Regions from separate parts of the Zoogloea sp. GW822-FHT05C07 genome, predicted to be linked through region 1. Evidence: predicted binding sites of a transcription regulator. Region 1 holds the regulator's gene; the other holds the start of a gene.
The links. Region 1 encodes FliA, which starts transcription of late flagellar genes. Its sites were predicted from a motif close to CTAAAGTTNNNNNNNNNNNNGCCGNTA; they were not measured.
Positions count from the first base shown of each region.

Region 2: AC3QL2_RS22740 (FlxA-like family protein) is a predicted target of FliA. The motif match lies at 3,432-3,458, and genes of this name have one in related genera.

Region 1 is NZ_CM179510.1:1,252,997-1,260,157, reverse strand. Features, by position in the region: gene flhB (flagellar biosynthesis protein FlhB) at 1-73, shown strand, start outside; gene flhA (flagellar biosynthesis protein FlhA) at 164-2,251, shown strand; gene flhF (flagellar biosynthesis GTPase FlhF) at 2,409-3,971, shown strand; gene AC3QL2_RS05950 (MinD/ParA family ATP-binding protein) at 3,973-4,758, shown strand; gene AC3QL2_RS05945 (RNA polymerase sigma factor FliA) at 4,873-5,646, shown strand; gene AC3QL2_RS05940 (flagellar motor protein) at 5,667-6,407, shown strand; gene motD (flagellar motor protein MotD) at 6,412-7,161, shown strand, end outside.
Region 2 is NZ_CM179510.1:4,939,793-4,946,953, reverse strand. Features, by position in the region: gene AC3QL2_RS22765 (amidohydrolase) at 1-289, opposite strand, end outside; gene AC3QL2_RS22760 (XapX domain-containing protein) at 286-564, opposite strand; gene AC3QL2_RS22755 (hydrolase) at 579-1,232, opposite strand; gene AC3QL2_RS22750 (LysR family transcriptional regulator) at 1,419-2,351, shown strand; gene AC3QL2_RS22745 (hypothetical protein) at 2,383-2,931, shown strand; gene AC3QL2_RS22740 (FlxA-like family protein) at 3,047-3,394, opposite strand; gene AC3QL2_RS22735 (slipin family protein) at 3,560-4,321, opposite strand; gene AC3QL2_RS22730 (EAL domain-containing protein) at 4,723-7,161, shown strand, end outside.

The DNA of each region.
Region 1 (7,161 bases):
GCCAGAGGTGCCGGCCCAGCTGGAGGTGCCCGCCGGCATGGATCCGGCGGAGAAGCGGCCGGAAGGGGCTTGAGCCCGCCGCCACGGCGTGCTCCGAATTGGACGGTAAATCCCTGTTTCTTCCAGCCTTTCATCCGGTCGGAGGAGGAGGACCATGGCGGCCATGAATGGTAGTCTGAACCTGCGAACGCTCTTCGCGCCCAGCAACATCCGCACCCTGGCCGGCCCGCTGCTCATCATCCTGATTCTGGCGATGATGGTGCTGCCCTTGCCGGCCTTCGTGCTGGACCTGATGTTCACCTTCAACATCGCGGTGTCGGTGATCGTCATGCTGGTGGCGATGTACGCTCTCAAGCCGCTGGAGTTCTCGGTCTTTCCGACCGTTCTGCTGGTGACCACGCTGCTGCGCCTGTCCCTCAACGTGGCGTCCACGCGGGTGGTGCTGCTGGAGGGGCATACGGGGCCCGACGCGGCCGGCAAGGTGATCGAGGCCTTCGGGCACTTCCTGGTCGGCGGCAATACGGCGGTCGGCCTGGTGGTATTCATCATCCTCACGGTGATCAACTTCGTGGTGATCACCAAGGGCGCCGGGCGGATTGCCGAAGTGGGCGCGCGCTTCACGCTGGACGCGATGCCCGGCAAGCAGATGGCCATCGATGCCGACCTCAACGCTGGTCTCATCGATGAGAAGGAGGCCAAGCGCCGCCGTTCCGAGACGGCCCAGGAAGCCGACTTCTACGGGGCGATGGACGGTGCGTCGAAGTTCGTGCGCGGCGATGCGGTGGCCGGCATCCTCATCATGGCCATCAACGTGGTCGGCGGCCTGATCGTCGGTGTGCTCCAGCACAACATGGAGCTTGCCCAGGCGGCCAACAACTACACGCTGCTGACCATCGGTGATGGCCTGGTAGCTCAGCTGCCTGCGCTGATCATCTCGGTGGCGGCGGGCCTGGTGGTGTCTCGTGTCGGTGACGACGGCGACATGGGCTCGCAGCTGATCGGCCAGGTCTTCACCAATCCGCAGGTGCTGGTGATGACTTCGGCGATCCTGGGCATTCTCGGCCTCATTCCGGGTATGCCCAATCTGGTTTTTCTGATGCTCGCCGCTGGGCTGGGCTTTCTGGCTTGGCGGGGCGGAAAGGGCAAGGCCGAAGTCGTCGAGGAAGAGGCGCCCGCTGCGGCACCCATTGTGTCTGCCGAGAGCCAGGAGGCGAGTTGGGCGGACGTGTCGCCGGTGGATGTGCTGGGCCTGGAAGTCGGCTACCGGCTGATCCCGATGGTGGACAAGGGGCAGGACGGGGAACTGCTCAAGCGTATCCGTGGGCTTCGCAAGAAGTTCGCCCGCGATATCGGCTTCCTTGCCGCGCCGGTGCACATCCGCGACAACCTGGAGCTCAAGCCCAACGAATACCGGATCGTGCTGAAGGGCGTTGAGGTTGGCACCGGTGCCGCCTTCCCGGGGCAGTTCATGGCGATCAATCCGGGGCGGGTGGCTGGCCCCCTCAACGGGCGGGAAACCACCGACCCGGCTTTTGGCCTACCTGCTGTATGGATCGATACGAGCCAGCGGGAGCAGGCCCATGCGCTCGGCTACACGGTCGTCGATGCCAGTACCGTGGTGGCCACCCACCTGAATCACGTCATCCTCAGTCACGCCTCCGAACTGCTCGGCCGCCTCGAAACCCAGGCGCTGCTCGACCACATTGCCAAGGAAACGCCGAAGCTGGTCGAGGATCTGGTGCCCAAGCTGCTGTCGCTGTCGACCGTGCAGCGGGTGCTGCAGAACCTCCTCGACGAGGGTGTCAATATCCGCGACATGCGGACCATCATCGAGGTGCTGGCGGAGTGCGCGCCGCGCATCCAGGATCCGTTGGAGCTCACCACGCGCGTCCGTCAGTCCCTTGGCCGCGCCATCGTGCAGGGCCTTTTCCCGGGCAATGGGGAAGTTCAGGTCATGGCTCTCGACCCCGGCCTCGAGCGCGTGCTGATGCAGGCCATGGCCGGTGGTGGGCCGGAGGGCGGCGCGATCGAGCCGGGGCTGGCCGACACGCTGCTGCGTGAAACAGCAGCGGCCGCCCAGCGCATGGAGGATATCGGCCTGCCAGCGGTCCTGCTGGTGCCCGCACCGCTGCGCTGGCTGCTGTCCCGCTTCCTGCGGAGGGCCGTGCCCAGTCTCAAGGTGGTGGCCAATTCCGAGGTTCCCGAGACCCGCCTGATCCGCGTATCGGCAATGATCGCCGTGACTTCGTGAGCATGTTCTGACGGTGTCAGTAGGAATAGCGCCTTAAAACCTGTCTTTTCTGCGCCTTCAATAGGCGTGGGTCCGGAGACAATCGAAGCTACCGAAGTGCCAGCTGGCGTGTGCACGCGCCCAGCCCCTGAAGGCCTTCGTTCCCGGAGACAGGAGCATGAACGTCAAGCGCTACTTTGCCAAAACCGCTCGCGAGGCCCTTCGCATGTTGAAGGATGATCTTGGGCCGGATGCGGTGGTGCTTTCCAATCGGGCCGCCAATGGAGGCGTCGAGATCCTCGCATTGCCGGCCGGCGACGTGGCCAGCATGCAGGCCCAGCGCGCCCGCAGCCAGGCTCCGGCTGTCCAGGCTGCAGCTGCGCCGGCGGTCGCTCCGAAGCCTCCGGAAGATTTCTTCGATGACGATTTCCGCGTCAGCCTGTCGCGGGCGGGAAGCAATCGCCAGCAATCGGCTGTTGCGTCCGTTCCCCCAGCTGCGCCCGCCGCTTCGATGTCACGGCCGGTAGCGGCCCCGCAGCGCGCTCCTGCTGCGGTGCAGAGCTTCACGCCGCCGCGAGTCGAGTTGAATCGGGAAGTCTTCAATGCCGCCTCGGCCCAGGTCCGGCGCCCGCCGGTGGAGCCGGCGATGGCAGCTGCTGCGGCACCGCGCTCACCGCTGCGCAGCGAGCCCGTTCCGTCGCCCGCCGCGCCGGCCCGGGACGCTGCCGCGCGCCAGCGTCCTGGAGGCATCGAGGAGGAGGCGCGCATCCGTGCCCTCGAAAACGCCAATTCCCAGATGGCCAACGAACTGGCCGCCATCCGCGGCATGCTGGAGCGCCAGCTTGCCGGCTTTGCGTGGGGCGAGATGGCCCGTACCGCGCCGGGCCGTACGCGTCTGATCGGGGATCTGCTGGAAGCTGGGTTCTCGGCCATGCTGGCCCGCGAGCTGGCCGAGGAAGTGCCGGAGGATGAGGCGCCGGAAGAGGCGCACCGCCTGCTGCAGGCCTCCCTCGACCAGCGTTTCCGCTCCATGGCCAGCGACGTGGACATCATCGACCGGGGGGGCGTGTATGCGCTGGTCGGCCCCACCGGCGTCGGCAAGACCACCACCACGGCCAAGCTGGCCGCCCGCTGCGTCGTGCGCCATGGCGCCGACAAACTGGCCCTGATCACCACCGACGGCTACCGGATCGGCGCCCACGAACAGCTACGCATCTACGGCCGTATCCTCGGCGTGCCGGTCTTCGTGGTCCGCGACGCGACCGATCTGCGCGAGACCCTGGCCGGCCTGCGCGACAAGCACATGGTGCTGATCGACACGATGGGCATGAGCCAGCGCGACAAGATGGTGGCCGAGCAGGCCGCGATGCTGACCGGCGCGGGCAAGGTGTCGCGCCTGCTGCTGCTCAATGCGACCAGCCGTGGCGACACCCTCGACGACGTGGTCAATGCCTATGCCGGTGACGATCTGGCCGGCGTGATCCTCACCAAGATGGATGAGGCCATGTCCCTGGCGCCGGTGCTCGACGTGGCGATCCGCCGCCAGGTGGAAGTCTTTTACGTCGCCAACGGCCAGCGGGTGCCGGAAGACCTGCACCTGCCGAACCGCGACAAGCTTCTCGGCCAGGCGCTCCGCGAGCTGCCGGCCAGCTCGCCGTTCCGCCTCGATCCGCTGGAGGCCGGCCTGATGCTGGCGACCAGCGCCAAGGGCCGCGGAGCCAGCCTGAGGGGAGGCCTCTAAGATGCTGCATGCTTCCGATCAGGCTGCCGGCCTGCGCCGCCTGTTCCGCCGTACGCCTTCAGCCGTGGTGGCCTTGTTCACCTCGGGCCGCTCACCCCGTGACCTGGCCGTGCAGGCCTTGCTGGCGCTGACCGATGGCGCGCGGCGCGTGGTGGCGATCGACGAACACGCGCCCGAGCGTGGCTCCCTGCTGGCCGCCTTCGGCTTTCCGGAAGGCGGCGATCTGCTCGGCGCCCTGCAGGGACAGCACGATGTGACCGAAACGATGCGTGAGGTGACCGACGGCCTGTGGATCGTGCCGGCCGCGGCCACCGTGCAGGCGGTTCCGCTCCTCGGCGCCAGCCACCATGCGCGGCTGGAGGCCGGCATCACCGAGCTGCAGCGCCGGGCCGACCTGCTGGCAATCCACACGGTCGGTGATGCCCGTCGCCTGACGCCCTTCGCCCGCGCGGCGGGGCGCCGCCTGCTGGTGGTGGAGGCGAGCGGCGTCGGCGCGCGGGGGGCCTGCCAATGGATCAAGGGGCTGGCCGCCGCCGGCGCGGGGTCGCTGGAGATTGCCGTCAGCGGGGCCCGCGACCGGGCCGATGCAACCGCCCTGTTTGCCAGCCTGCAGGATTTCAGTAACCGCCATGTCGGCCTGCCGCTGGTGTGGCGCGGTGAGGTGGAGCGCGACCCGCTGGCCGAGGCAATGACGACGCCGCTCGGCGCGCGCCATCCTGCCGACGGTGCCGGCGCCTTCATCCGGCGCCTGCGTGCCTGGTCGACCCAGGCCGGAATGGCCGGTTGAATCGACCCGTTCGTGGATTGTGTCGCACAGGGCATTGAGAAGCGTAGCGTTGCCGGTGGGGGTCTCGTAACATGCGGACGGCCCCGGAAACCCAGATCAGAAAGCTGATGACAGATGTACACCGCCTCCGGCACCCTCGATAAAGAGCAACTCGTTGTCCAGTACGCACCGCTGGTCAAACGCATTGCCTATCACCTGATGGCCAAGTTGCCGGCCAGCGTTCAGGTGGAGGACATCATCCAGAACGGCATGCTGGGCCTGCTCGACGCGATCAACCGCTATGAGGAAGGCCTGGGGGCGCAATTCGAAACCTATGCGGTGCAGCGCGTGCGCGGTGCCATGCTCGATGGCTTGCGCGAGAACGACTGGCTGCCGCGCAGCCTGCGGCGGGACATGCGGCGCATCGAGGCCGCCGTGCACCAGCTCGAGCAGCAGAACGGCCGGCCGCCCACGGAAACGGAACTGGCCGACTCCCTCGGGCTGCCCCTCGCCGAGTACCAGCACATGCTGCAGGAAGCCCGCGGCTACCAGCTGGTGTATTTCGAGGATTTCTCCGGTGACGGGGAGGACGACTATCTGGAGCGCCACATCACGCTGGAGGGGAATGATCCCCTGACCCTGCTGCTCGAGGGCAACATGCGGGACGTGCTGGTGAAGGCCATTGACGATCTGCCGGAGCGCGAGCAGACCGTGATGGGGCTCTACTATGAGCAGGACATGAACCTGCGCGAGATCGGCGAAGTTCTCGGCGTATCCGAATCGCGGGTGTGCCAGTTGCACAGCCAGGCTATCGCGCGGCTGCGCGCGCGCATCTCCGGGGCGGCGCAGGGCATGGCGAAGGCCAAGGGTGAAGGCCGTGGCCGCGGCCGGCGTCCGGCAGCATCCTGAACCACGGCCAGAGGGCGCGCATGGACAGCATCAGTCTTATCGGGATCACCCTTGCCCTGGCGGCAATTCTCATCGGCCAGGTGCTGGAGGGCGGGCATGTAGGTTCATTGATCCAGCCCACGGCCTTCATGATCGTCATCGGCGGCACCCTTGGCGCGGTCATGCTGCAGAGTTCTTTGCAGGTCTTCCGCACCGGGGTCCGAATGGTCCGCTGGGTCTTCGTCCCGCCGGCGCTCAACCACGCCGAGTTGATCGCGCAGATCGTCGACTGGAGCCACGTGGCTCGCAAGGAAGGCCTGCTGTCCCTGGAGGCGCAGATTCCGGCGCTGGAGGACCCCTTCATTCAGAAGGGCCTGCAATTGCTGGTCGATGGGGTCGAGCCGGAGCGCCTGCGGGATGTGCTGGAGGTGGATATCGACACCTGGGAGGCGCAGATGAGGCAGGGCGCGAAGATCTGGGAGGCGGCCGGTGGCTACGCGCCGACGATCGGCATCCTGGGGGCGGTGATGGGCCTGATCCACGTGATGGAGAATCTGTCCGATCCGTCGCGCCTCGGTTCTGGGATCGCCGTCGCCTTCGTGGCGACGATCTATGGCGTGGGCTCGGCCAACCTGATCTTCCTGCCGGTCTCGAAGAAGCTCATGGCCGTCATCGGCACGCTGGTCTCCATGCGGGAGATGCTGCTCGACGGACTTGTCGGGATCGCAAATGGCGACAATCCCCGCATTATCGAACGCCGTCTGAGCGGGTACGTGGGCTAAGGGCATGGCGCGGCGGCGTGGAAAGCGGGAAGACGAGCACGAGAGCCATGAGCGCTGGCTGGTCTCCTACGCCGACTTCATCACCCTGCTGTTCGCTTTCTTCGTGGTGATGTATTCCCTGTCGTCGCTCAACGAGGGCAAGTACCGGATCATGTCCGATTCGGTGGTGAACGCCTTTCGCAACATCGCCAACAGCGACAACCCACGGATCGCGTCAAATCCGATCCCGCCAATCCGCCCGAGCACGGCAACGCCACCGAATGCGGCCGGCGAGACCGACGAGGCGCGTCGTTCGAAGGCCGAGCGGGTGCGCAACATGGCCGAGGAGATCCGCAAGGTGCTGGCCCCGCTGGTGGCCGATGGTCAGGTGCGGGTCACCGAAGGGGCGTTCGGGATCACCGTCGAGATCAACGCAAGCGTGCTCTTTGCGCCGGGGTACGCCCAGCTCGGGCCGGAGGCCGTCAGGGCGTTGCGTGCGGTGGCCCAGGTGCTGGCCGGAGCGGAGTTTCCGATCACCGTCGAAGGGCATACCGACGTGACGCCGATTGCGACCGCGATGTTTCCGTCCAACTGGGAGTTGTCTGCTGTACGGGCCTCCAGCGTGGTGCGCCTGTTCATCGAGAACGGCGTCAAGCCTGCACGCCTGACGGCGGCGGGCTACGGCGATCAACGGCCGGTCGCCGACAATGCCACGCCGGACGGGCGTGCCCGCAACCGCCGCGTCACGATCCTGATCGAATCGCGGGTCGCCGAG
Region 2 (7,161 bases), 1.8 Mb from region 1:
TGGCGTCGGCCAGCGAGCGCACGCCATCCCAGCGCAGCTCCATGTTGTAGTTGAGGCCACCGCGGACGACGTGGGTATGGTTGTCGACCAAGCCGGGCAACACGCTGCGCCCCTTGAGGTCGATGACGCGCGTGCCCGAATCCGCGAAAAGCTGGATGTCCGCATCGTCGCCCACCGCCAGGAACTTGCCGTCCTTGATGGCTACGGCACTGGCGGTGGGCTTGCTGGTGTCCAGCGTGGTGAATCGACCGTTGCGCAGGATGACGTCGGCCGTCGTGGGTGCTGTCATGATCGCTTCTCCTCGGGCGCCTTGGTCTGCTGCATGGCCTGGCGGCCTGGTAACTGGCCGAACACATGGTCCGTGGCTTGCGATCGGTCGCAAGCGGCCGTGAAGGCCGAACCGCTCAACAACTGTTTGCCGACCGGCACGAGCTGCTCGCCGATGAGCATCCCGAGCAGCCCGACGATGGCGACGACCGGCGGCGCTGGTGAGCGCACGTTCAACAGGCTGTAGATCACGCCCACCAGCACACCGACCGCCAATGAAATCAGATAGGGTTTCATTGGCCTTGCCTCTTTCAGCCCTCGTGGGCACCGAACATCGTCTTGGCGTAGGTGATCCCGAGGCCATAGCCGCCCCCGAGCTTCTTGGCGATGCCGGTGGTCAGCTCGTAGGTGTCGGTACGGGCCCAGTCGCGCTGGAGTTCGAGCAGGTACTGCAGCGCCGTCATCGGGCGGGCACCGGCTTGCACCATGCGTTGCACCGCACGTTCGTGCGCTTCGGTGGAGACGTCTCCGCAGGCGTCGGTGATCACATAGACCTCGAAGCCCTGCGAGAGTGCCGACAAGGTCGGGCCGACGATACAGACGCTGGTCCACAAGCCGCCGAAGACGATGCGCCCCTTGCCGATCTTGTTGACCTGGGCGATCACGGCGGCGTCTTCCCAGGTGTTCATCGAGGTGCGATCCAGCAGGGCCTGGCCCGGGAAAGGCGAGGTCACCTCCTCGAACATCGGCCCGGAAAAGCTCTTTTCGGCGACGGTCGTCAGGATGGTCGATACGCCAAAGCCGGCCGCCGCGCTGGCTACCAGGCCGGCGTTGTTGCGCAGCGAGGGGATGTCGATGGAGTGCGTGGCGAAGGCCATCTGCGACTGGTAGTCGATGAGGATCAGCGTATGGTCGGTCGGGGTGAGCAGCAGCGGGCTGGGCGTGGGGGTGGCGGCGACGGTCATGGCGGCGGGCTCCTCTGATTTCGTACAACGAACGGGGTTGGGAAACTGGGGCAGACGAAGCGCTGCCTTGATGCAGGCACTATAGACAAGGCCTAACCCATTTAGAATGAGACGAACGGCATGGCATCCTTTCCATTCTTGATGTCATGGATGGCCTCGCACGCCCAGACAGAGGAGTAAGGTCGCATGAAAAAATTACCGGATCTCGAGGCCTGGGCCCTCTTCGCCAAAGTTGCGGAAACCGGGTCCTTCGCCCGCACCGCCGCCGAGTTCGATCTCTCCCAGGCCACGGTATCCAAAGCGGTACTCCGCCTGGAAAAGCGCATGGGAACGGTGCTCTTCCATCGCAACTCCCGGCGCCTGTCGCTGACGGAAAGCGGCTATGCCGCGCTGGAACGGGCGACGCGCATCCTGTCCGAGGGGCAAGCGATCGAGGCCGAAGTCACGGAACAGTCAGTCAGTCTGCGCGGGCCGATCCGGATCACGGTGCCGATGTCCTTCGGAATCTCGTACCTGGCGCCCCTCCTGCCGGACTTCATGGCGCGGCTGCCCGACGTCAGCCTGGATTTCCATTTCACCGACGAGATTGTCGACTTGGTCGCCAACCGCTTCGACCTCGGGCTGCGCATCTCCACGATGGCGGATTCAAGCCTGCTGGCCCGCCGCCTTTATGCGGTAAAGATCCTGCTGGTCGGCGCGCCGGCCTATTTCGAGCGCTACGGCAAACCGGATCACCCGCGCGAGCTCGCGCAGCACCGGGGGCTGATGTACTCGAACTCACGCACTGGCGGATGCTGGCGGTTTCGGCATGATCAACAAGGCGAATTCACCCAGGCCATGCAGGCCCCCCTATGCGCCAACAACGCGGAAGCCATGATGCCCGCCCTCAAGGCGGGCCTCGGGCTGGCACTTCAGCCGGAGTTCCTGGTGTGGGATGAACTGCAGTCGGGGCAACTGGAAACGGTCATGTGCGACTGGAAAGTCGATTCGATCGCGCTGCACATCGTCACCCCACCGGGCCGCAGCCGCCCTGCCCGGGTTCAGGCCTTCATCGATTTCCTGTCGGAGCGGCTGGCGGAGGCGCCCTGGTTGCAGGAGATTGCGTGTAATGACGACTAGAAAGCCATGAGTACGAGGCAATAAGCACCAGATGACATCCAGAGCCCTCTCTCTTCTTACACTACTCCCTATTGCAGCCTATGCCGGAGTAGCGGTCGAATTTGGGACGGAGTACCCCACAACCGGATGGGGCACGATCCCCCAGAAGACCGCGGAGAGAATAATCTGGGAATTCGATGAAAAGGAGTTGCTGGACGAAGAGCTTGAAGAGAAAGGTCTGAACAAGAACTATCGAAAATACCTTGTCGGAAAACGGATACGCCTGAGCGGCAAGGGAGACAAGCATCTATTCGTCCGCCCCGCTTTTCAGCCTTACCTTAGTGCGTTCTACGGTGCGCACACATACTGCTACTGGGTCGTAGACAGCAAGAATCGCGTCATTTTCCAGAGCCGCTCGGACAAGTTCGCCGTTTTGACGCAGGCACACCATTCCATGCATGACATTCTGGTCTCCCAATGTTTCGGCGGATGGTGCTACGAGACGCCTTTCCGCTTTGATGGCAAAGAGTACGTTGAGGGAAAATGCAGAGCATCGCAGATCGTCAATCGGAGAATCACCAAGGCGTGCAGGATTGATTGATCAATTTGCAAGCTCAAGGCCGCTGATTTTTCAGGAACTCTGACGTGCCTCAAGTGTAGTGCCACCGCGCACCATGGTCGCCCACATGCACGGTGGCGCCTTGAACCATACCCCCTTACGCAAACTCATCCACCTTGGTTCCCAGCGTACCGTCCGTCGCCTTGGCGGAGGGCTGCGTTGCAGTTGCAGCCGCCGTCGTCTTTCTGCCCTGCTCGGACTCCTGCTTCTTCTGGGCCTTGAGCTGCTCGATACGCGCCTGGAGCTGGGTGACTTGCTGTTGCAGTAGCTTGATCTTCTCCGCGCTTTTGCCGGAGGTGTCCTTCTGAGCGTTCTCCAGCTGCTTCTTCACGGTCTGAAGCTGTTTTTGCAGTGCCGCAACCTGTGCGTCACTGCTCCCACTCGTGGAGGTGGAGCTGGATGCGGTCGATGTGCTGGGGATGGAGACGTTCGTTACGGATGCCATTTCAGGGGCTCATTTCATTTGGTTTTCCCGTTTTTGCTATCGGCATCAAGCTGAGTAAGTTTTAGAGCAGCCACAGGTAAAAGGATGTAAAGACCGCGTCCGCGCGAGCGGCCGAAGGACTGCCGGCTGCGCGGACGCATTGGGTTCAATGATCCCGTTCGTAGCTCACTTCTTGATGAACGGGGCGATGACATCCATCGGGAGCGGGAAAACGATGGTGGTGTTCTTGTCGGCACCGATCACGGTGAGCGTTTCGAGGTAGCGCAGCTGGATGGCCTGAGGTTCCTGGGCCAGGATCTTGGCGGCCTGGAAGAGCTTTTCGGAGGCCTGCAGTTCGCCTTCGGCGTGGATCACCTTGGCGCGCCGCTCGCGTTCCGCCTCGGCCTGCCGGGCGATGGCGCGGACCATCGATTCGGTGAGGTCCACCTGCTTGATCTCGACGTTGGAGACCTTGATGCCCCATGTATCGGTCTGCGCGTCGAGCGCCTGCTGGATATCCAGGTTCAGCCTCTCGCGCTCGGACAGCATGTCGTCGAGCAGATGTTTGCCCAGCACGGAGCGCAGCATGGTCTGCGCCAGCTGGCTGGTGGCGTTCATGAAATCGACGACCTGGATGATGGCCTTCTGCGGGTCCACCACGCGGAAATAGACAACCGCGCTGACCTTGACCGATACGTTGTCCTTGGAGATCACATCCTGCGTGGGCACCTCCAGTACGACAGTGCGCAGATCGACCCGCACGACCTGCTGAATGCCCGGAATGATGATCACCAGCCCCGGCCCTTTCACCTGCTGGAAGCGACCCAGCGTGAAGACAACGCCGCGCTCGTACTCACGAAAGATGCGGATGGCCGAGCCAAGGAAGAGAACTGCGGCCAGTATAAGAAGCGGCGTGAAAAGTCCGACGCCGATTGCATCCCAGAACATTTGATGCCTCCTGTTGTTGACGACGGTGAACGTCGGACGCAGCTGCTTCGAATGCCGCTACGTCAATTAACCTGACACTGATAAAAATGAAAAGCCTTGTACTCATCAAGACTAGGCCAGTCTGTACTTGAGCGATATGATCGTGAGTAAGATCACGAGTGCTCCATCCACGAACATGCCAAACATTCAACGTTTCCTATAGCTTGGATCAATGTACGGGCATTTGGTGCGTTATATTTTTTTGGATGGCAGACGTCCAAATGGAAAAAAGCGAAACGCTTGAGTTCCATTTTTGGCCCGGAATGGCGGGCCCTGCAGAAGTCGATGGACTTCAGTCATGAAGTGGCCACGTATTGAAAGCAAAGGGGGCCAAAACGTTTCGATCTAGTTTCGAGTCCAAAGTGGCACTCGCATTTGCTGCGGCAATGCTGGTCGTGATCGCGTTGGCTACCGCTACCTGGAAAATCGCCGACGATGCCGCCAAGGCGGCGGGGATGGTGGCACGCAGCCAGGAGGTCCTTCACGACCTGGCCCGCGTCAGAGGCTATTCGCTACAGATCGAGTTGACGACACAGGGCTTCCGCTTGAGCGGGGACCCGGCCCTGCTCGCCGAACGGGACGACGCCATAGCCGCGCGGGAGGCGAGCCTCGCAAGCATCCGGCAACTGACGGTCGAGAGCGTGGCGCAGCAGCAGCGCTGGATGGAATTGCGCAAGGTGCTCGATCAGCGGATGGCCATCGCACGGCAAGTAGAGTTGCTGCGCAAGACGCAAGGGCCGGACGCGGCCAACGTCTTTGTGGCCAACGCACCACTTCGCACGACGCGAGCCCTCACCTATCAGTTGTTGTCCGAAATGGATGCGAATGCGCGCCATCATCTGGCGCAGCGCGAAACCACCCACGCCGAGGCACGCCAGACCCTGGTGGCTGCAGGAACCCTGGCTTCGACGATGCTGGCGGGCCTCCTGACCGGGACTTACCTGTTGATCCGCCGCCAGTTGCGAGCCACGGAGGCCGGCCAGCAGGCACTGGCCGATAGCGAGGAGAGCCTTCGCACGACGCTGCATTCGATTGGCGACGCCGTGCTGGCAACCGATACCGATGGACGGATCACGCGCATGAATCCGGTGGCCGAAAGGCTAACCGGCTGGTCGCTGGAGGACGCCAAAGGGCGAGTGGTGGATACGGTCTTCCGCATCATCAACGAGGAAACCCGCGAACCTGCGCCAATCCCCGTGGCAACGGTGCTCGCCACGGGCGAGATCCAGGGGTTGGCCAACTACACTGCGCTGATCGCCCTCGACGGCACCGAGTGCCCTATTGCCGACAGCGCCGCCCCGATTCGCGACACCCACGGACAGCTTTGCGGGGTCGTGCTGGTGTTTCGGGATGTCAGCGCGGAGCGCGAGGCGGAGCGGATCATTCGCGAGCAGAATGCCCTGCTGGCCGCCGATGTGCGCCAGCGTACCGAGCAATGGCGCGAGAGCGAGAGCCATCTGCGCAGCGTAATCAGTGCTGTGCCCGCCCTCATCGCCTATGTGAATGCCGAACGGCGGTATGTCTATGTCAACGACCAGTACCGCCAGCGCTTCGCGCCGGATCGCGAGGACATCACGGATTGCACGGTGCGGGAGATTCTCGGCGAAGAGCGCTACGCCGTCGCCTGCCCCTTGATCGACAAGGTCCTGGCCGGGGAAGCCCAATCCTACGACTGGCAACCTTTTGCAGGCATCTGGCAGACCATCCAGTATGTCCCGCGATTTCAGGCCGCCGGCGGCATCGCCGGCTACTATGTGCTCGGCACGGACATCACCGAGCGCAAACGCTTTGAAGAGCGGATCCAGTCCCTCAACATCGAGCTCGAACTGCGCGTACGGGAACTGGAGCACGTCAGCCGCGCCCTGCGCACCTTGAGCGCGGGCAACCGCGCGATGCTGCGGGCTTCCGAAGAACAAGGGCTGCTCGACAGCATGTGCCGGGCCATCGTCACCGAGGGCGGCTACGGAATCGCCGTGGTGTGGTTCAAGGGCGAAGGCCCCGACCAGGCACTACGCCCCATGGCGGAGTGCGGCTATCCGGGCGGGATGGCGGCACTCAATGCGCTCGGCCTCAACCTCTCGGATACGGCGCAAGGACAGGGTGTGACGTCAACGGCCATCCGTAGTGGCACGGTGCGGCTCGTCCGCAACATGCAGACCGATCCGAAGCATGCCGTCTGGCGGGACCGGCTCTTCGGCGCGACATCCGGGCTGTCCTGCCCCCTGCGTGTGGACGGCGAGATCATCGGAGCCCTCTCCATCTACGATCCGGAACCCGATACCTTTGGCGAGGACGAGATCAAGCTGATCGCCGAGTCTGCCGACGACCTGGCCTTTGGTATTTCCACGCTGCGCGTACGGACAGAACAGGAGCGCGTGCGGGCGGCGATGCATCACCTGATGCGCCACGACGCGCTCACGGGCCTCCCCAATGCCATCGAATTCACGGAGGCCCTCGCGGCGTCGATAGACCGCCCGACTTCGGCTGAGCCCTTTGCCGTCCTGCAGCTCAATGTCGAGCGGCTCGGGGAAATCAACGATGTACTCGGCTCCAGTCGCGGGGATGAGATCCTGCAGGCCTTCGGGCAGAGACTGCGCGAGAGCATACCGCCCACGGCGCTGGTTGCACGCCTGCGTGGCGACGAGTTCGCCATTCTGACGCCCGCCAGAGACGGCATGGCCGCAATGGCCCTGGCCGACACCCTGGAAGCGAGCCTGTCCAGGCCCTTTCCAATCGCCGATATCGAGCTGGATGTCTCGGCCAAGATCGGCATCGCCCTTTACCCTGAGCACGGTACGACG